3 regions of the Cytobacillus spongiae genome follow, and region 1 is predicted to be linked to each of the others. Evidence: riboswitches for the same ligand, from Rfam matches in the RefSeq annotation. Region 1 holds a riboswitch; each other region holds the start of a gene.

Region 1 (6,643 bases):
TCTGCAATCGGAGCGCAAATAAGGCCTCTTCCTTCTTTTGCCATGAAATTTATGAGTTCAGGAGTAACCTTTTCACCTAAAGCAACAAAATCTCCTTCATTCTCCCGATCTTCATCGTCACATACAATGATGACTTTTCCCGCTTTCAAATCCTCTAATGCTTCTTTTACCGAATGAAACATTTGCTCATCCCCTTTCTACATAAACCCGTTTTGCTTAAGGAAGTCCTGATCAATCCCTTGTATAGCTGAGGTTTTGTCATCACCTATTTGGTAAAATCGGTATAAGTATTTGGCAATCATGTCAAACTCTAAATTGACGAAATCCCCAGCCTTTTTGTAGCCAAGCACCGTTTCATTGGCAGAGTGCGGGATGAGTGAAACCGTTATATGACTTGAACTTACATCAAATAGAGTTAAAGAAATTCCATCAATAGCAATAGAGCCTTTATGAAGGCTGAGATGACGATATTGGTCAGAAATTTGAATATCATAATAAATGGCATTTTCCTTTGGAGTCTTCCGTAAAATTTTCCCTACTCCATCTACATGTCCCGTGACAAAATGACCGCCAAATCGTCCATTTGCAGACATGGCTCTTTCTAAATTTACTTTGGTACCTTCTTTTATTGTCGACAAGGATGTTGCTTTGAACGTTTCTGGCATCACATCCACTCGAAAGAAATCATCCATAAAATTTGTTACTGTCAGGCATACACCGTTTACAGAAATACTATCTCCTACCTTTAAATCAGACATGATTTTCTTCGCATAAATGGAAAGGCTCAAGGTGTTCCCCTTTTGAGCAATTTGTTTGATCGAGCCCATTTCTTCGACAATTCCAGTAAACATCAAGTCTCACTCCCTGTTAGAGGCTCTGCTACAATCTTTAAGTCCTGATCCTTTTGTTCAATTGAAATGAACTTTAGTTTCGGCGCATTCTTGACGAACTCTACACCAAGTCCGCTGATAGATGGAAATGCATGCTTGCCTCCAATAATCATCGGCGCAATATAAGTGACGATTTGTTGAAAAGCACCTGCTTCAATAAAGCTCGCATGAACAGTTGGGCCACCTTCAACAAGTAGGGATGTAATCCCTTTTTCGCCTAGATAGGTTAATACATCCTCAATAAGAATACAATCTGTATCTAATTGAATCACTTCCACACTTTGTTTGCTCAATTGATAGACTCGTTCCTTATTTGCTCGTTGAGTTGTAAATATAATCGTCTTTGCTTGTAAATCTGTCACTACATGTGAAGATATGGGTGTTCTTAAGCTTGTGTCTAGCACAATTCGAATGGGGTTTTTGCCACCGTGAGGTAGCCTTGTGGTTAATTGTGGATTATCGGAAATGATCGTGTTTACACCTACTAAAATGGCATCATGCTTATGTCGTAATTGGTGAACATCGCTTCTGGATTCTGGAGAGGTAATCCATTTACTATCACCTGTTTGAGTGGCAACCTTCCCGTCAAAAGAGGTTGCGGTTTTAAGTGTTACGTATGGTTTTTTTGTTTGGATATAGTGAAAAAATGGTATATTTAAATCAGCAGCAGTTGCTTCCTCAATCCCTACTTCAACCTCAATCCCTGCCTCTCTAAGCTGTTCAATTCCTTTTCCTGCAACTAATGGGTTCGGATCAAGTGTAGCAACTTTCACCATTGAAACTCCTGCTTCAATAATCGCCTTTGTGCAAGGCGGTGTTTTTCCATAATGGCTACATGGTTCAAGCGTGACATAAAGAGTACTTCCACATGCGTTGTCGCCTGCTTGCTTCAAAGCGTGTATTTCTGCATGTTCAGTGCCAGCTTTTAAATGAGCACCCATCCCAATGATTTGCCCATTTTTCACGATAACCGAGCCCACACACGGATTGGGACTCGTCTGTCCACTTGTCGCTCGTGCCATTGATATAGCCAGGTTCATATATGCTTGATCTTGCATCCGTGTTTTATTTTCCCCCTTTCAATCGATTCTCTCCAAGTATTACAACTCAAATACGACAAAACCCCGAACATAGCATGATATGTTCGGGGTTAAAGCATAACGAAATAAGCGTTTAAACAACTAGTTTTTAAACACGTATATTCTCATTCCTTCTCCCATCCAGACTATACTGTCGGCTTTGGAGTTTCACCAAATCCACCGCTTCCATCAAAGATGAAACCGGGTCACGGACTAAGAGAGCATTCACTCTCATCACCGCCGGTTGGGAATTTCACCCGACCCCGAAGGCGAGATCACAATTGGTAGGAGCCTACCGAATGCAATCTCCTTTATATTCGAATGTATAGTTATTGTAATACCACTTTTGTAGAATAGCAATTTAAAATACTTGTGAAATCGGATTTTTTTTGAATGAGTCCGGGAATAATACGCAATAAAAAATAAGGAGGCTAGTCATGGCAAATACCTTCGAAGCCATCGCATCCATATTAAAAAATTTCGTGGACGAAGAGCCGAAAACCCCACTACATGTTGGGGAAGTCATGGATCTATGGACTGCTTATACCGCTTTTCATGAAGCCCATTCTCTCTACCACGTTGCTCTTAACACAACAACAGATCCCCAGTTAAAACACGTTATTCAACAGGCGATTAAAGAAAGTAAAGAGGATACGAAAAAAATCGAAGAATTTTTGTTAAAGGAAGGCGTTCCTCTGCCATTAGTTCATTCTAATAAACCTTCCTCGAACCCTGAAGCTGTTCCTGAAGGAGTGAAATTAACTGATGATGAGATCGCCAATTTAATTTCAGTGAAAATTGCTGCTTCTATTACATTTTGTGCACAAGCGATGTCAAAAACGATTCGTTCGGATGTAGGAATGCTGTTCATATCGATCCAAGTAGAACTAGTAAAATTTGCTGCTCCCTTAAAAAATTTAATGAAGGACAGAGGCTGGCTGCGCATTCCGCCGTATTATCTTCCTCCTGGAGCTGAATCAAAACACAACTCAAATTCGTTAAACCATTAAACCGATCATCAGAGCCATGATTCCATAAATGGCTCTTTTTTATGTAGCAATCATAGGTAACCCGTAAAGAACACCTTGGTTTCCTTCTCTCTATCATCTCCCTTCTAAAAATATACATATACGCCACCTCACCTTATAAAAATAGGTAGAACGATCCGCCCGAAAAAGTAAACATTTTACAAATTATTAAATTGTCCGTTATAATTTAACTGTAATAATATTACAAATAGTAAAGGAGATTAAGATGAATAAAAACTTGATTTTTGGGGTAATACTCCTCTTCTCGCTGATAGGTTGTTCCAACCAAGAAACAGCTGAAGTTGAAAAAGAAAGTAAAAGTTATGCAACTAATGAAGAGATTAAAAGTTGGTCTTATAGTCAATTGTCTACTATCGAAACAGAAAATGGTGAAGTGAGTTTGACTGGAGAGGTGGGAAGTTTCGGACTAGTTGTAGATACTTTTCGAAAAGAAACTGAACACACATTCACTTGGTATTTGTGGGTTGATGACATCAATAAACAAAATGAATTAATTGGAGAAAAAGTAACAATTAATGGAATTAGCGAAAAAGATAAAGGGAATGAACTGTTTTTAGCAGAAGGAATCATAGAGCCACTAACACAGGAAGAGTTATTACAAATTCCTAATGATAACAATATCGTCAAATTTCTGGCAAATATTAAGCCTATGAGAGACGGCAAATGGAAACTGAAACCCTTTTTAAATGAAAAGTTATTAGGTACCAGTGTGGTCATAGTTGAAGGCAAGTAAATTTTGAATTGGATAGTTCCAACGAATCGGAAAGAACCTTTAATAATTGGTAAACCGAAACAAATCAGTTTCAGACTGTAGAAAGACTCTGCTAGATTTGGAGTTTGCCTACGGTCATTTTTGCTTTATCGTAATTATAGTTAGCAGCTTTTATAAATTTTCCTTTATTCGTTATAAATTTCCTACCCTTATGAAAACAACTTTGAAATTCAGCTTACTTTTTGAAACCTCTTCCCGTTTAATACGTATATCCTTTATTATAGACAAATCTATCATGCAGTTTTTGGTGTATAGAAAGGACGTTACGACATGAAAACTTCTACTTTTTTGCTAATCATTGTAATGATGATGCATTTCATAACGTTAACGAATATTACTATATTTCATGGAGAATATAATGGAATTGCCCTAGCACTTTCTACCATTTTATTTATTTCAAGCATTGCAATATTTGTGAATAACAAACGAAAAATGAAGTGATAATGGGCTTATATGAGTCGGAGGAGACACATGATGAACGAATCTAGAGAAGTATTAACAGAAGAATTACAGAAGTGTCATGCTTGGGAAAAGGATCAAAATGATTTATGGTTTTGGGAGAAGCTTGGGAGACTCCCATTTAAGCTGATTGATAAATGGACTCCTTCTTTTATTCAGAAAAAGATTGGCATTATACTGGATGAGCTCGGTCAGTACTTGCAAACAGGAGGACGCTATCTAAGCTCGATTTCTTCCTTAACAACTTATTATCCTAATCAAAAGATCACTAGCCTATCAGAAGTGAACCGACTGTCCATCGCCGAAATGGATCAAGCCGCTTTGAAACTAACTGATAGCCGGAAGAACCTAGCGACACTTCAAGGGGCAACAACGGGAATTGGCGGGCTTTTCACTTTATCAATCGATATCCCTCTCTTATTAGGTATGCAGTTAAAAACATTGCAGGATATCGCGATCTGTTATGGATATGATCCAAACAATGAGAATGAACGTCTTTTCATTGTCAAGTGTCTTCAATTTGTTTCATCAGATATTGTAGGAAAAAAAGCAATCCTCCAACAATTATCTAGTTTCGACTCTGCCGACGAGACGAAAAAACGCGAAGTAGTCTCCGAGCTACAAGGCTGGAGAGAAGTCGTATTCTCCTATCGTGATGGCTTTGGATGGAAAAAGCTGTTCCAAATGATCCCAATCGCCGGACTTGTATTTGGGGCCTTTATTAACCGATCAGCGGTTAATGATATCGGAGAAGCAGGAATGATGCTTTACCGCAAGCGGAAAATCCTTGAAAAGCTCAAATTTGATGAAAATCCATTAAATGAAATCAACTAACAAAAGCAGCAATGAAAGAGGCAATTACTCTTTTTTTGCTGCTTTTTTATACAAATCTCTATGGAAGCTTGTTTAATTCTGATTCCATCATTTCCTTTGACATCGCTCCGGAAACTTTCTTTCTTATAATTCCATCTGAATCGATAAAATAACTAGTTGGATAGGCTAGAACTTCATATTGGTAAGCTGTTTCGCCTACTTCATCTAATGGGACTACAAAATGATATTCGTTTTCCTCAACGTAATTTGCTACAGCCTGTTCACTATCTTCCGTATGTGTAAGATTCACGGCCAAAACGACGACATCATCGTCTTTGTATTGGTTGTACACCTCTTGCATGTCTGGCATTTCTGCTTTACATGGCGGGCACCAGCTTGCCCAAAAATTCAATAATACTCTTTTGCCATGATAATCATGAAGTTGAATGGCTTCTCCATATAAATCAGTTAATGTAAAATTTGGAGCTATCTGCTTCGGTTGAATCCCAACTTCAAGTGTCTTTACATCTAGCTTTTCATACTGATCTAGCTGTTTCACATTTTCAACGACACCTTGATCTTTTAACATGACTGTATCGACAATAAATAGAATAACCACACAAATTGCTGCACCTATTAGAAATTTCTTCATTACAAGAACACCTCGATCATCTGCATACGTTCATTTTAACATAATCATACAACAAAATACGATTATAGGTATTTATCAATGATCTTTATATAGAAATTCCTTCGTTAATAAGGCTAGTACTATTAGCTTTTCTTCAGGTGAACTCTTTTCAGAAACCGTTAATATAGGAGTGTTGGGGTTGGGGAAAATGGGATCCAACTTTGCAGGCATCCACCCTTTTTGCAAGCCGGCAATTGACTGATTCTTCTCATTGAGAATTAGTATATCTGATAGGAAGGCTTTCTTCTTTACTTTATATGCTGACGTCCCATACTGATATATTCCTTTACTTTTTTGAGATAAGGTGATCTTCTTCTCTTCTCCATCGTTCCCAACGATAAAGACGTCTATATATCTTTTTTGCAGCTTAATTTGCGCCACTACTTTTTCCCTATCATATATGAAATATTCCCCTCTAAATAGAGCATCCAAAAAATAGGGCAGAATCCACCTAAGTTTCCACTCATATTTCTCTTTAATTTCCCCTACTCTGCTCCCGTTTCCATCAAAAAGATACATTTTTAAAGCAGGAGCGGCCGCAAAATGGATGATCAGATGCTTCTCGCTTTGAATCGTACTTCCACAACTAAGGCTTGGACTAGCTTTCTCATACCATCGATGATAAATTAGGTAGCTTTGATAACAAACAAAGCTGTACAATAGAAATGGAATGAACACAAGTAGAATGGGAAATGAATAGTTACTGGATAAGGCATAGATCAAAAATAGCAAAATAGGAAATAATGACATGACACTTCCATTCAATGCGGTCAATGCCGAATGTTTATAGTATTCTTGAATATTCATATTCCAGTTACTCCTTAGGTTAAACTTCCTCTCTTACTAGTATATGAAGGTTCGATGAAAACATGTTTAAAGGAGGAAAACGT
Region 2 (6,643 bases), on a different replicon from region 1:
GATTTTCAGTGAAATTAATAAAGCAGGGCTTGCCTGCAGACAAACTTTCAAGGCCTATGTTTAAGTAACTATTAATAATGACATCCGCCGTTGCCTCATCACCATCGATATTAGGAAATATATTTATCTCATTGTTTCTGTAAAGTAATTCATAGGCAACTGTTTCACCATTTCTGTTGAAAATCGGCTGTCTTGCTACAAATACTTTCATCCCACTCACCCCTGCTGTTCCTGACGGAAAATAGTTCAAAAGTTTCAATAATTAGTATAATAATATCAACAAACATGTAGAAAGTCCACGTATTATGGACTTCCTTATAAGACAAAAAAACTCAAGCAGAGATGTCATCAGTCGATCTGATGAACATCTTCACTTGAGCTCTTTACTGCTTTAATGTATTGAATGAACAAAGAAGTTCATAAGGAACAAAGCCGCAATAATATATAGGGGTATAGATACTTCTCTCGCTTTACCCGTAGCCAATTTCAAAATTGGATACAAAATAAAGCCGATGGCAATTCCGTCTGCGATACTGTACGTGAACGGAATCATCGCTATGATGAAGATGGCAGGAAACGCCTCTGTTACATCACGTAAGTCCATATGTCGTATATTCTGAATCATCAAGCCGCCGATGATGATGAGGATCGGGGCGATGGCATGGTCCGGAATCCACTTAAGATATGGGATAAACAGCACTGAGCCCAAAAACAATACTCCAGTAGTCAGTGATGTTAATCCCGTGCGTCCACCTGCTGTCATAGCTGCAGCACTTTCCACCGTGGACACGGTCGGACTTGTTCCGAAGAATCCAGATGTAAAGGCAGAAAAAGCATTCGCTTGAAACGCTTTAGAGTATTTATGAGGCTGGTCGACCATATCCGTATGTCCATGTATGAGTCCTATATTCTCAAATACCAGGACCATGGTTACTGAAAAGACTGCGATCCAGAATGGAATGTCCAAAATGGCTCCAAAGGATATTTGACCGAATACCTGACTGTATTCACTCAAATGGAAGGAACCGGATTGAACGGATGGTTCAATGCCAAAGATGAATCCCAGTATGGTCCCAAAAGCAATGCTCCATAAAAATTGACCCTTTACATTACGGATGAAAAGAAAAATCGTCACCAGAAATGTCAGCACCGTTGCCAACACCTTTAATTCCCCAAAGTCACCTATCATGATAATGGCACTCTCTCCTCTCTGGATGAGACCGCCTTTCTCAAGACCGATGAACATTAAAAACATCCCTAACCCCACCGTGATGGCTTCCTTTAATGTTTTGGGAATGGCTTCGGATAATACTTTAGATAGCTTTGTAAATGCAATGATCATAAAGAGTATTCCTGAGATCACCACCACAGCCAGAGCCTCTTGCCAAGTCAATCCTGAAGATTTTACCAGAGTGAATGTAAACATCGCATTGATCCCCATACCTGGAACCAGAAGAATTGGTGCATTCGCCCAAAAGGCCATGACCAAACACCCAACGAAGGAAGCAAGTATGGTCGCCATGACCGCTCCTTCAAATGGAATTCCAGCTTCAGAAAGGATCAAAGCATTTACAGCGATAATATAGACAATCGTAAAATATCCGATTGCTCCGGCCACCATCTCCTGCTTCATCGAAGTACCATGATTCTTTAACTGAAAAATACCTCCACGTGCTTTCATATAATCTTCCTATAAAACTGCCCTCTCCCTACCCGCTCCTCCAATTGAAGGGGAGCCACAAGATACTATTCTAGCAAAAAGGCGAATGTTTGCCAATATCAATTTGATGGAAGGAAACATGTTCTCTGTACGAAGAAACCATCCCCATAAGGAGAATTGGCTACCGTGGTCCTATTGATCAATTTCACGGATGAGGTTGGCCATTTCGATGGCTGAAACGGCTGCTTCCCATCCTTTGTTTCCTGCTTTTGTTCCGGCTCGTTCGATCGCCTGTTCAATGGTGTCGGTTGTCAGCACACCGAATATGACAGGGACATCTTCCTGCAGGCTGAGATTGGCAACCCCTTTTGCTACCTCGCCGCTTACGTATTCAAAATGAGCGGTTGCTCCGCGTATGACGGTTCCCAATGTCACCACTGCATCATATTTCCCTGAACGTGCCAGCTTTTTTGCAATCATTGGGATTTCGAATGCACCCGGAACCCAAGTCACAGTTACATTCCCTTCTTCAACCCCATGGCGTTTTAACGCATCCTCTGCTCCACCCAATAGCTTTGATGTAATAAACTCATTAAAACGTGAAACGACAATCGCAACTTTCAATCCAGAACCTACCAAATTACCTTCATAAACTGTTTTCATTGTATATTCCTCCTACTAATGTTGAATTAAAATTTCAGCAAGTGACCCAATTTAACGTGCTTTGTTTTTAAATACTTTTCATTTTCAAATTTGGTTGGCAATTGAATCGGCACACGATCGGCAATTTCCAAACCATATCCGTTGATTCCGGCAATCTTCCTGGGATTATTGGTGAGTAACTGGATCCTTTTGATCCTTAAATTCCTTAATATTTGAGCACCGATTCCATATTCCCTTAAATCAGCCCCAAATCCCAGTTTATGATTTGCTTCCACCGTATCATAGCCCTGTTCCTGCAGCTTATATGCTTTAAGCTTATTAATTAATCCGATACCCCGGCCTTCCTGCCTCATATAGAGGAGGACTCCTTTTCCTTCTTCTTCAATTTGAGTCAGTGCCGTGGCAAGTTGCGGTCCGCAATCACAACGGTTCGAACCGAATACATCCCCCGTCAGGCATTCTGAATGAACCCGTACGAGCACATCTTCATCCTCGGACCATTCCCCTTTTACAAGAGCGATATGTTCTTTTCCTGTGAGTGTTTCTGTATAGGCAACCGCTTTGAAGTTTCCGAATTCGGTTGGAAGTTCAATTTCAACTTCCCTTGTCACGAGCTTTTCCTTTTTCCTTCTGTATCGTATCAGGTCCTCGATTGAGATGATCTTCAAGTCCCATTTTTCTGCTAAAAGCATTAATTCAGGCACTCTCGCCATCGTACCGTCTTCATTCATGATTTCACAGATGACCCCAGATGGCTGTGCACCTGACAGAACAGCTAAATCAATGGCTGCTTCTGTGTGCCCTGCCCGTTTCAATACTCCGCCTTTTTTGGCAACAAGGGGAAATACATGACCGGGTCTCTTGAAGTCTTCAGGTAGTGATGAAGGGTTGAGTAATTCCTTTATCGTGGCCGATCGTTCGAATGCACTGATGCCCGTAGTGGCAGATTTATGATCTACTGAAATCGTAAAGGCCGTCCCATGAGGATCTGTATTGGACATGGTCATGGGTGAAAGCTTTAATTTCTGTGCGAGCTCCTCCGTTATTGGGGCACAGATTAACCCTCTCCCCTCTTTTGCCATGAAATTGATGACTTCAGGGGTGGCTTTATCAGAAAGGGCAACAAAGTCTCCTTCATTCTCACGGTTTTCATCATCAACCACGATAACGACTTTTCCTGCCTGGAGATCTTCCAGGGCTTCTTCAATCTTATTGAACATGGGGTCATCCCTCCCTATTAGTCAGCAAACCCATTTTGTGATAAAAATTCATAACTGAGGCTGTTTGAATTACTTTTTGACTGCTCCTTTGCTTCGTAGAACCGGTGAAAATATTTCGCCATTACGTCACATTCAATGTTGACGGAGTCCCCCACTTTCTTACTGCCAAGAACCGTATCTCCACGGGTCTGGGGAATTAACGAAATCGTAATGGAATGATGTTTCACATCAAACACGGTCAGTGAAGTGCCGTCTATGGCGACAGAGCCTTTCATGATAAATAAATGAATCTGTTCCTCGGGTATGGCAATGTCCATGTACCAGGCATTTTCAACCTTTTCTATCCTCAGGATCTTACCTATCCCATCTACATGACCGTTAACGAAATGACCTCCGAAACGACCGTTTGCGGCCATAGCTCTCTCGAGGTTTACTTTGGATCCATACGAAAGGGTTTTAAGCGTCGTACCTTCAAAGGTTTCGGGCATGACGTCCACTTGGAATTGCCTTGAATTGAATGAAGTGACCGTGAGACAGACACCATTCACACTGATGCTGTCTCCGATATGAACATCTTCCAAAATACTGCTTGCTGCTATCGTTAGTTCCATAGAAGAGGAAGATTTTTTCATGCGCTCAATAGAGCCTATCTCTTCAATTATTCCAGTAAACATCCTTTTCCCCCCTTTCAAACTGATTTTTGTGGGAATGCAACGATTTTAATGTCCTGCCCTACACGATCAATGCTCTTGATCTCCATCTTCATTCCATCTGCAATGGTCGGGTATCCTTCTCCTCCAAAACTGGTGTAAGCGGACTTTCCTCCGACAATCTTGGGAGACATGTACATAATCAACTCCTGAAACGCACCTTCCATTAAGAAAGAGGAATGAATCGTTGACCCGCCTTCTACATAAAGGGAGAGAATATTTCTTTCACCGAGTTCTTTTAAAACCGTGTGAATGTCAACCCTTTCATTTGAAGTGCTGATGATTTCACATCCCTTTTCTACAAAAGGCCGCCTTTGATCTTCATTGACGGTATTACCCGTAAATATGATTGTCTTACTCTCCTGATCTTCCACTACATGAGAGTGCAGGGGTGTACGTAAAAATGTATCCAATATAACTCGAATGGGGTTTTTTCCACCTTGGGGCAGACGGGTGGTAAGGTGTGGGTTATCTTTCATGATGGTATTGACTCCAACCAATATCGCGTCATGCCGGTGACGATCATGGTGGACGTCCGTTCTTGAAGTTTCTGAAGTGATCCATTTGCTATCCCCTGTGTCAGAGGCGGTTTTCCCGTCCAGGGTAACAGCCGTCTTGAGGGTAACAAAAGGTGTGCCGTGTTGTATGAAGTGAAAAAAATGCTTGTTTAATTCGAGGGCTTCAAGCTCAAGCTCCCCAATCATCACTTCAATGCCTGCGTCTCTCAGTTGCTGAATTCCCCTTCCTGCTACCAAGGGATTAGGATCCGTGCAGGCTATATGGACCCGTTTCACTCCACTCGAGATCAGAAGCTTCGTGCAGGGAGGTGTTTTCCCGTAGTGGGAACACGGTTCCAAGGTGACATATACGTCACTTTCCTTCGCCTTCTCTCCTGCAGCTCTGATGGCATGAACTTCTGCGTGTCCTTCACCTGCCTTGAGGTGTGCACCCATACCAACGACTTCTCCGTCCTTCACCACAACCGCTCCAACAGCAGGGTTGGGTGAGGTTTGGCCATTGGTTGCCTTTGCCAGCGAGAGGGCGAGCTTCATATAAGGTGAATGGTTCAACATATTACCTCCCTTCTCACAACACTATTATTCTAAAATAAAAAACCCCAAGTATTTTTACTCGGGGGCAATTTGGCATGACTAAATAGAGCATTTACAGAACTCGATTTGGAAATAAAATCCACAGCAAAATAATGGACTTTCCCTATCTGAATCATGTAAACACTACCGTTCCTTCTCCCATCCAGACTATCACTGTCGGCTTTGGAGTTTCACCAAATCCACCGTCTAATTTTCATTAGCCGGGTCACGGACTGAGAGCATTCGCTCATCACCGCCGGTAGGGAATTTCACCCTGCCCCGAAGGAAACCTATTCGATTATCATTATTCTATCATAGTTTATACAATAAAATCATGTGAGGAGTGCTAAATAAATTATTTTGTTCTAATTTTAATACAACGATAAAAAAGAATGCCCCCATATACAGAAGCATCCCTTTTCTTCATGCCAGCAGCTTCCTGCACTCTTCTGCACAATCAAAACAGGCCTTGGCACAGTCCTGACAATGTTCCTGGCCATGGGACCTGCATTCTGTGCCACACTCATCACATATTTCTGCACAGATGGCCAAAAATGAATGAACAAATTTACTGCTCCGCTGCATGAGATTTATGGTATATGTGCATATATCTGCACATTCACGGTCAAGCTCTATGCAAGGCATCATTTCCCTTTCTCCCTTAAGTGATGCATGATAACATATGTTACATGCCTCCACACACTTTTGTAATGCAGCTATGCAAGGTTTGTATGCAGCATTCATCTTCTCACCTCCATATTCATTCTTTAATAGCTTGTCCATGAACGGGAAAAGGATGTCTATGCCGTCAAAAAATAATCGCTGTCCACAAACCAAAGAAAGATCAGAAGCCAGTCCATTTCCTCACTATATGTCTCATAAAACGAAACATAGCTGTGGTGATAATCGAACAATTGCTGAACCGTTTGAGGAAGATATCCCTTATGCAGTGATAAAAAATTTTTTTTATTATAATTCAAGATCCATCTCTTATTGGCTTTATACATGATGATCGTATCACCCTCGTCACTCTGCCATTCAATAGCTGTAGAACTTTGATATTTCAATCGAAAAATCTTTCCCTTTTGCCCATGATCGATTTTTAACGTTCTGCTCCATTTATAAAATACCAGAGGCTGTTTATGTTTTCGGTGGAAAAGGTAGTGCTTTGGTTTGTTAATCAAAGAAGTTCTCTGAATGAAGTATTCCGACCATCCATTCGTTTTTAAGTAGTAAGATCCTTCTGTCGTCTGCACACCGACTAATGCATGCTCTGACACTGGTATCGTTTCATAGAAC
Region 3 (6,643 bases), 260 kb from region 1:
AATATAGAGGAATTAACAAAAGAGTGGGTATGGCCTTCAAATGGGGTAGTAACCGATACATTTGGAACGAGGCACGGACACCATAAGGGGATTGATATTGCTGCAGAGGAAGGCTCACCGATCTATGCTGTCGATAAAGGAACGGTAACGAAGTCTTACTATTCATATACGTATGGTCATGTCATTTTTATTAAACATGAGAACCAGCTCGAAACGGTATATGCTCATTTAAAAAAGCGCAACGTGGACGAGGGTCAAACCGTTGAAAGAGGAGACATCATTGGAGAGATGGGAACAACTGGTGACTCTTCAGGTGTTCATTTACATTTTGAGGTGCATCAAACGGAGTGGACATATGATAAAACAAATGCAATTGATCCAGTATTTGCACTAGGAGATGCTACATTGGGGCAGACTGTACATGTACTATTGGAGCCGGCTCATTCGAAGGATGTAATGGAAACAATAGCCTCACATAGGGCTATTATTCAAGATCACTTATCCATAGGTAAAGATCATTTTTCAATAGATAGTGAATTAAAATCAGAAGTAGAGTCAAGTGTTACTGAGGAAAGGCTCATCCATCAGGTTAAGCCTGGAGACACTCTTTGGTCTCTTGCTGAACAGTACGATATGACCGTGGAACAAATTAAGCTTCAAAATGGTTTAGCAAGCGATCGGATTGTGGAAAACCAGGAAATTATTATTACAAGCGAGAATAAACCGTATATTGTTCAAGCTGGAGACACATTAACATCCATTTCAATAAAAGTGAATGTTTCTGTACAAGATTTGATGAATCTCAATGGCTTAAAAAATGATGTCATCAAACCAGAGCAGGTGCTAGTAATTCAAGCAGAACAATAGCAGTTTTCCTGATAACTGCTAGTTATGCTCCAGTAGTTAGGTGTATATCTAGCAGGATTCTCTTGCTCCCAGATATAGAAAAAAGTATAATGGTAGAAAAATCTGGGAAGGTATAGGTGGATACATGCTAACGGACTATCATAACCATTTGGAAAAAGGGACATTAAGTCTCGAGTATTTAAAGCAGTTTACCGATATGGCTAATCACAGAGGAATTGAGCACTTTGGGATTTCTGAGCATGCATATCATTTTTATCAAACAGCAGATATTCTGCGAAATCCTTGGGTGGATGAACGGCGTTATTATGATATGAAGGATTATGTTGCCCTTTTTCATCAAGCTTGGAGAGAGGGAATGGATGTAAAAATGTCCATCGAGATGGACTATACACCTGGTAAACATAAAGAAATGGAGAAGTTCATTCATGGATATGAATTTGACTATGTAATTGGCTCGATTCACTGGATTGGTGACTTTGGAATCGATCTAGCCGAATACATAGAGGAATGGGATAAGCGTGATCTACATGAAACATATACAAAGTACTTTGATCAAGTAGTGACGCTAGCGGAATCGAATTTGTTCGATATTATTGGTCATATTGATTTGGTGAAAATATTTAAATATATTCCAAAGGAAGAAGAGTTTTTGCTCGCCCAGTATGATCGTGCAACAACTGCTCTAGCCAATTCAAAAACATGCGTAGAGGTAAGTACGGCAGGCTTACGTAAGGTCGTGAAAGAATTGTATCCTGATAAGAGATTGCTCCAAATGTGCTATCAAAAAGGAATTCCCATTGTGCTGTCTTCGGATGCCCATCTTCCGAAAGATGTTGGGGCAGATTATCACCAAGCTATTAAACTAGCAAAAGAAGTGGGATATCAAACCATCATGACGTTCTCAAAGGGTGAGCGGAAGGAAGTACCATTAGGGTGAAATGTAAGTAGAACAGAACACAATGATAATTAACAAAGAGGCTGGGACATACGAATTTCAGTCAATGGTATATCCGAACTATTAGGAGTTATTTTCTTATATTAGTTCGGGTATTTTTGTGTGTTCGGAAAACAAATTATTAAAAAATGGTGGAATGGAGCGGAAGAGACTCGACTACTAGGGAAATAGAGGAAAGGCTGAGACACCAAAAGCGGCAGCGAGGAGGGTCAGGTTCCTCCCCGCGGAAAGAAGGTGTCTGCAGCACAGGTGGAACGAACTTAATTTTCCACCAACCTATTTAAAAAAAGTCATTGTTCGTCTTTGAGAAGGAGTCATTTAGTTATGGCCCAGCCTCTTTTGTCATCTATTCATTTACTTGTTGAAACTATTTGTAGCGTTCGGTTTACACAACAATTCGATTAATCGATACGATGTCATCGAGCGCCTCTAAATAGTGAAAAGGTTCGTCTTCAAGGTGTTTATCAAATGAGAGGAGCATAATGGCTTCCCCGCCTAGTTCTTTTCGTCCAACCTGCATGGTGGCGATATTTATTTCCTGGCTACCCAAAATTTGCCCAACTCGACCAATTACTCCAGGGCGGTCCATGTGTTGAATATATACTAAATTTCCTTCTGGGTGAAAATCAATGCTAAAGTCGTTTAACCGGATGATACGAGGACCATAGTTCTCAATATACGTTCCAATCATTGTAAACTGCTGGTTTTCTCCCTTTGCTGTAACGGAAATGCTGTTTGTATATCCAAACGAATGAGAGGTAATCTTTTCACCCACCGTAATGTCACGTTCTTTTGCTGTGTGCAAGGCGTTTACTTCATTTACATATCCATCAATCCGATCGGTAAAGAATCCAGAGAGTAAGGCTTTTGTTAAATAGGTTGTTTCAAGATCTGTAACGGTTCCAGAATAGCTAATTGATAATTCTTGAACTGGTTGCTTCATAAGCTGAGAAATCATCGACCCCATCTTTTTCGCAAGGGGATGGAACGGGCGAATCTTTTCGAAAATATCTTTAGACATAGAAGGGAGGTTAATCGAGTTTGAGACGGGTTTATCTTCAAGAAATAAGCGAACTTCCTTTGCTACTTGAGTAGCTACGTTCAACTGGGCTTCCTTCGTTGATGCACCTAAATGTGGTGTGACAATGACCTCTTCAAGCTTTACTAAAGGATGATCACCCGGTGGCTCGTTTACAAACACATCAAGAGCGGCTCCAGCAACATGACCAGAAGAAATCGCCTCAGCCAGTGCTTCTTCGTCAATAATTCCTCCTCGAGCACAATTGAGGATGTACACACCTTTCTTCGTTAAGGGAAGTGTCTCTTTGTTTAATAGCCCTTTTGTTTGGGGTGTAAGTGGTGTATGGACTGTAATTATATCTGCTTCCTTTAAAACGCCTTGTAAGTCCTGTAGATGAACTCCAAGCTTTAAAGCACGATCTTTTGTAAGAAAAGGGTCAAATACATGGACATTCATACCGAATACTTTGGCTCGCTTCGAGAGCTCAGTGCCTATTCGACCTAACCCAATAATTCCGAGGTTTTTTCCATACAGTTCACTGCCTATGAAGTGGTTTCGCTTCCATTCTAAATTCTTTACTGACTGATGGGCTTGTGGAATCCGTCTAACTAGAGAAGCCATCATGGCAAAAGTATGCTCAGCTGTTGAAATCGTATTTCCATCAGGTGCATTAACAACGATGATGCCTTTTTTCGTAGCGGCTGCTACATCAATATTATCTACTCCTACTCCTGCACGTGCAATGATTTTTAATTGAGGCATTTTTTCTAAAAGTTCTTCATTTACCTTTGTGGCACTTCTAACTAACAACGCTTCTATTCGTTCTAACTGTACGTGAGGAGAGTCAACTTTCTGCTGAATAACTTCTACATTATCCATATCTAGCAATGGTTGAAGACCGTCCTCCTGAATGGAATCTGCAACTAAGACTTGGATCATGACATACACCAACCTTTTTACACCAATTTTCTGACTATTTTACAAAACGAACATTCAGCTGTCAATTGCTAAAATTGTTCATGTTTAAAATGTAAACGCTTTAATATAAAAAAGTGCGAAATTAGTACCTTTTTTTCGTTAAGAATAAAATGAGTGGTGGAAAATGGCTTTGAAACAAATATCTTCACAAGAGGATTGTTTTTCAGTATAATAAAAAATGTATAAAATAATATGGTCTATCTTCGGGGCAGGGTGAAATTCCCGACCGGCGGTGATGAGATAATTCTCTAAGCCCGCGAGCCTGTTTTTGGGGCAGGATTTGGTGTGATTCCAAAGCCGACAGTAAAGTCTGGATGGGAGAAGATGGAGGTTCTGCAAACATTCAAAAAATGCAGGTTTTGAATGTTTATTAAGCGTGCCTTTCAGATATTTCTCCCTCAAGGTGTATTCTTGAGGGTTTTTATTTGTCATGCATGCGAATTGCTGAACCTTTCCTTCTTTAGGGGATGGTCCTTAAAAAGGAGAGAACAAAATGAAAAAATTTAATGTTAAGGCTTTAGTTGCAATTGGGATGCTTAGCAGTATCTCGTACGTTTTAATGGTGTTGAACTTTCCAATCCCACCATTTCCACCGTATTTGATGATTGACTTTAGCGATATTCCTGCATTGATCGCCGCGTTAATCTTCGGTCCTGTAGCGGGAATATTAGTTGAATTATTTAAAAATATTTTAGATTATTTTATGACTGGAAGTGCAACAGGTGTACCAGTTGGACACATCGCTAACTTTATTGCAGGCGTATTGTTTATTTTACCAACTTACTATTTATATAAAAAATTGAATTCATTAAAAGGAATGACATTTGCTTTAGTAGTAGGTACCATTTCAATGGCGGTTATTATGAGTGTTCTAAATTATTTTGTAATTTTACCAGCTTATACGTTTTTCTTGAATTATCCTGCGATGTCAAGTGAAGCGACTCGCCAAATGGTTGTATCTGCGATATTACCTTTTAATGTGGTAAAGGGACTGTTAATTGCCCTTGTGTTTATGCTCATGTTTACAAAAATGCAAACATGGATTCAAAAACAAACTGTTTATCGAAATGCATGATGTTAATTGATCGACGTAGGTCGTTCCATTGATTACTGATAAAAAAGGGATTGAGAGCACATTCTCGGTCCCTTTTGTGATTTAAGGGTGAAGAAGATTGATTCCGCTCCAGGCACTTGCTTTCCGGGGGGCGGCCAGTAAGCTTCCTCATCGCTAACGCATATCAGGAGGCTCTCTTGTAACGTTAATCCCAAACTATACTTCAATGATAAAAGTGGTATTCAAAATTCGGGCATAAAAAAATCCCCTTTCAAAACGAAAGAGGATCTTTAATAGTAACTTAACTTAGTCATGTGCTTATTCGAATTTAGTTGCGTCCCCTTCAAATGGCTCATCAGCAACTTTGATAGAATCAGTTGGGCAACCTTCCATAGCGTCCATCATATCGTCGATTAATACATCTGGAATTTCAACGATTCCTTCGTTATCATCAAGCGTTACGAATGCAATGCCCTCATCATCGTAATCGTAAATATCTGGAGCAGCAGCTCCGCATGCACCACAAGCAATACAAGTTTCTTTGTCTACAATCGTGTATTTTGCCATGAAAAAACCTCCCAAAGATTAAAAGAAATGGTTATCTAATAATTTGCTTCCAAAATGAATGGAAACTCGTTCCTCATAGACTATTTTATAGCTGTTTGTAGGACATTTCAATAGAAAAAGTATTGAGAATGCTTATCATACAAGGATTTCGCCGATGTATCGACGAAATTTTGCATTTTAAGACAATTTGTTTTTTCTTTCATGATAAAATAACTAGTAGTAGGAAAAAATTCAAAAACCCACTTGGTTTATTATGACCATATTCCTGTTGAACATAAGGGTTTTTCATTGTGGTGATAACATGGATCTTTCTTTTTTTAACCAAATCATATTACATTGCCTATCGAGAATTAATGGAGAACGAACTTCTGCCTCCATTTTTCATTTAATTAATGGAAAAAAATCATCCCAAACGATACAGGATGCACATTTGTTTGGGCTAACCTCATTATTTGGGCTGTTTCCAAACATAACAAGAATTCAGTTTGAGAATTGCATAACAGTTCTAAAAGAAAGGCAGCTCATATTAGAGGAAGCAGAATTATATTATTCTATAACCGAAAAGGGAAAAGAAGTCTTGGAATCCTTGTTGCCCAAGGGGCTGTCAGTATATTTAAAAGGATGGCAATACCATCATCTGACACAGCACTTTTGGGAAAGATTATCGCTACTTATTCAGGTTGTTTCAAACTTAAGTGTGCAAAATGCAACGTATTTGCCAATTCAACGAAATGAGAACGTTCATAATTGGTTAAAGTATTACATTTCTTCCTTTACCAATCGAAAAGAGCTCGCTGAGCAATTACATGATGAATTAGTGAATTGTCTAGAACTGGCGAACGATATTATTCCAGAAGTAATCATTATTCGCTTAACTGGATCACAGCATATTGGGTTAACAGAATACCAGGCAGCAGAGTATCTTCAAATGGAGCCATCCTATTATCATTATGAATTTGTAAAGACAATCCATTTTATCCTTGAGACCGCAAAGAATAACAAAAATAACTTTCCGATACTATATGCTATTTTTTCTGATCTTGTGCTAGAAGTACCACTAACCCAATCAACCAAAAAGACATTTGAAATGATTGAAAAAGGGTACTCTACGAAAACAATTGCTGATATACGGAGATTAAAGGAAAGCACCATCGAGGATCATATTGTAGAGATTACCTTGAACGTCGCAACATTTGATATT

Evidence for each region. Region 1 has a riboswitch for FMN ahead of ribD (bifunctional diaminohydroxyphosphoribosylaminopyrimidine deaminase/5-amino-6-(5-phosphoribosylamino)uracil reductase RibD). Riboswitches for the same ligand answer to the same signal wherever they lie in the genome.
Region 2: another riboswitch for FMN. It lies ahead of ribD (bifunctional diaminohydroxyphosphoribosylaminopyrimidine deaminase/5-amino-6-(5-phosphoribosylamino)uracil reductase RibD); the one in region 1 lies ahead of ribD (bifunctional diaminohydroxyphosphoribosylaminopyrimidine deaminase/5-amino-6-(5-phosphoribosylamino)uracil reductase RibD).
Region 3: another riboswitch for FMN. It lies ahead of LS684_RS13520 (ECF transporter S component); the one in region 1 lies ahead of ribD (bifunctional diaminohydroxyphosphoribosylaminopyrimidine deaminase/5-amino-6-(5-phosphoribosylamino)uracil reductase RibD).

Annotation. Positions count from the first base shown of each region.
Region 1 covers NZ_CP089997.1:2,400,010-2,406,652, forward strand. The annotation lists gene LS684_RS12110 (bifunctional 3,4-dihydroxy-2-butanone-4-phosphate synthase/GTP cyclohydrolase II) at 1-182, opposite strand, end outside; gene ribE (riboflavin synthase) at 198-851, opposite strand; gene ribD (bifunctional diaminohydroxyphosphoribosylaminopyrimidine deaminase/5-amino-6-(5-phosphoribosylamino)uracil reductase RibD) at 851-1,948, opposite strand; FMN riboswitch at 2,095-2,244, opposite strand; gene LS684_RS12125 (DUF3231 family protein) at 2,407-2,979, shown strand; gene LS684_RS12130 (hypothetical protein) at 3,224-3,751, shown strand; gene LS684_RS12135 (hypothetical protein) at 4,061-4,231, shown strand; gene LS684_RS12140 (EcsC family protein) at 4,265-5,083, shown strand; gene LS684_RS12145 (TlpA disulfide reductase family protein) at 5,142-5,714, opposite strand; gene LS684_RS12150 (hypothetical protein) at 5,790-6,560, opposite strand.
Region 2 covers NZ_CP089998.1:633,645-640,287, forward strand. The annotation lists gene LS684_RS23765 (EAL and HDOD domain-containing protein) at 1-211, opposite strand, end outside; gene LS684_RS23770 (NCS2 family permease) at 392-1,681, opposite strand; gene ribH (6,7-dimethyl-8-ribityllumazine synthase) at 1,853-2,323, opposite strand; gene LS684_RS23780 (bifunctional 3,4-dihydroxy-2-butanone-4-phosphate synthase/GTP cyclohydrolase II) at 2,350-3,543, opposite strand; gene ribE (riboflavin synthase) at 3,561-4,217, opposite strand; gene ribD (bifunctional diaminohydroxyphosphoribosylaminopyrimidine deaminase/5-amino-6-(5-phosphoribosylamino)uracil reductase RibD) at 4,232-5,323, opposite strand; FMN riboswitch at 5,492-5,635, opposite strand; gene LS684_RS23795 (four-helix bundle copper-binding protein) at 5,768-6,127, opposite strand; gene LS684_RS23800 (hypothetical protein) at 6,145-6,643, opposite strand, start outside.
Region 3 covers NZ_CP089997.1:2,660,862-2,667,504, reverse strand. The annotation lists gene LS684_RS13535 (peptidoglycan DD-metalloendopeptidase family protein) at 1-867, shown strand, start outside; gene LS684_RS13530 (histidinol-phosphatase) at 992-1,804, shown strand; gene serA (phosphoglycerate dehydrogenase) at 2,208-3,782, opposite strand; FMN riboswitch at 4,017-4,151, shown strand; gene LS684_RS13520 (ECF transporter S component) at 4,315-4,896, shown strand; gene LS684_RS13515 (ferredoxin) at 5,194-5,442, opposite strand; gene LS684_RS13510 (YpbB family protein) at 5,744-6,643, shown strand, end outside.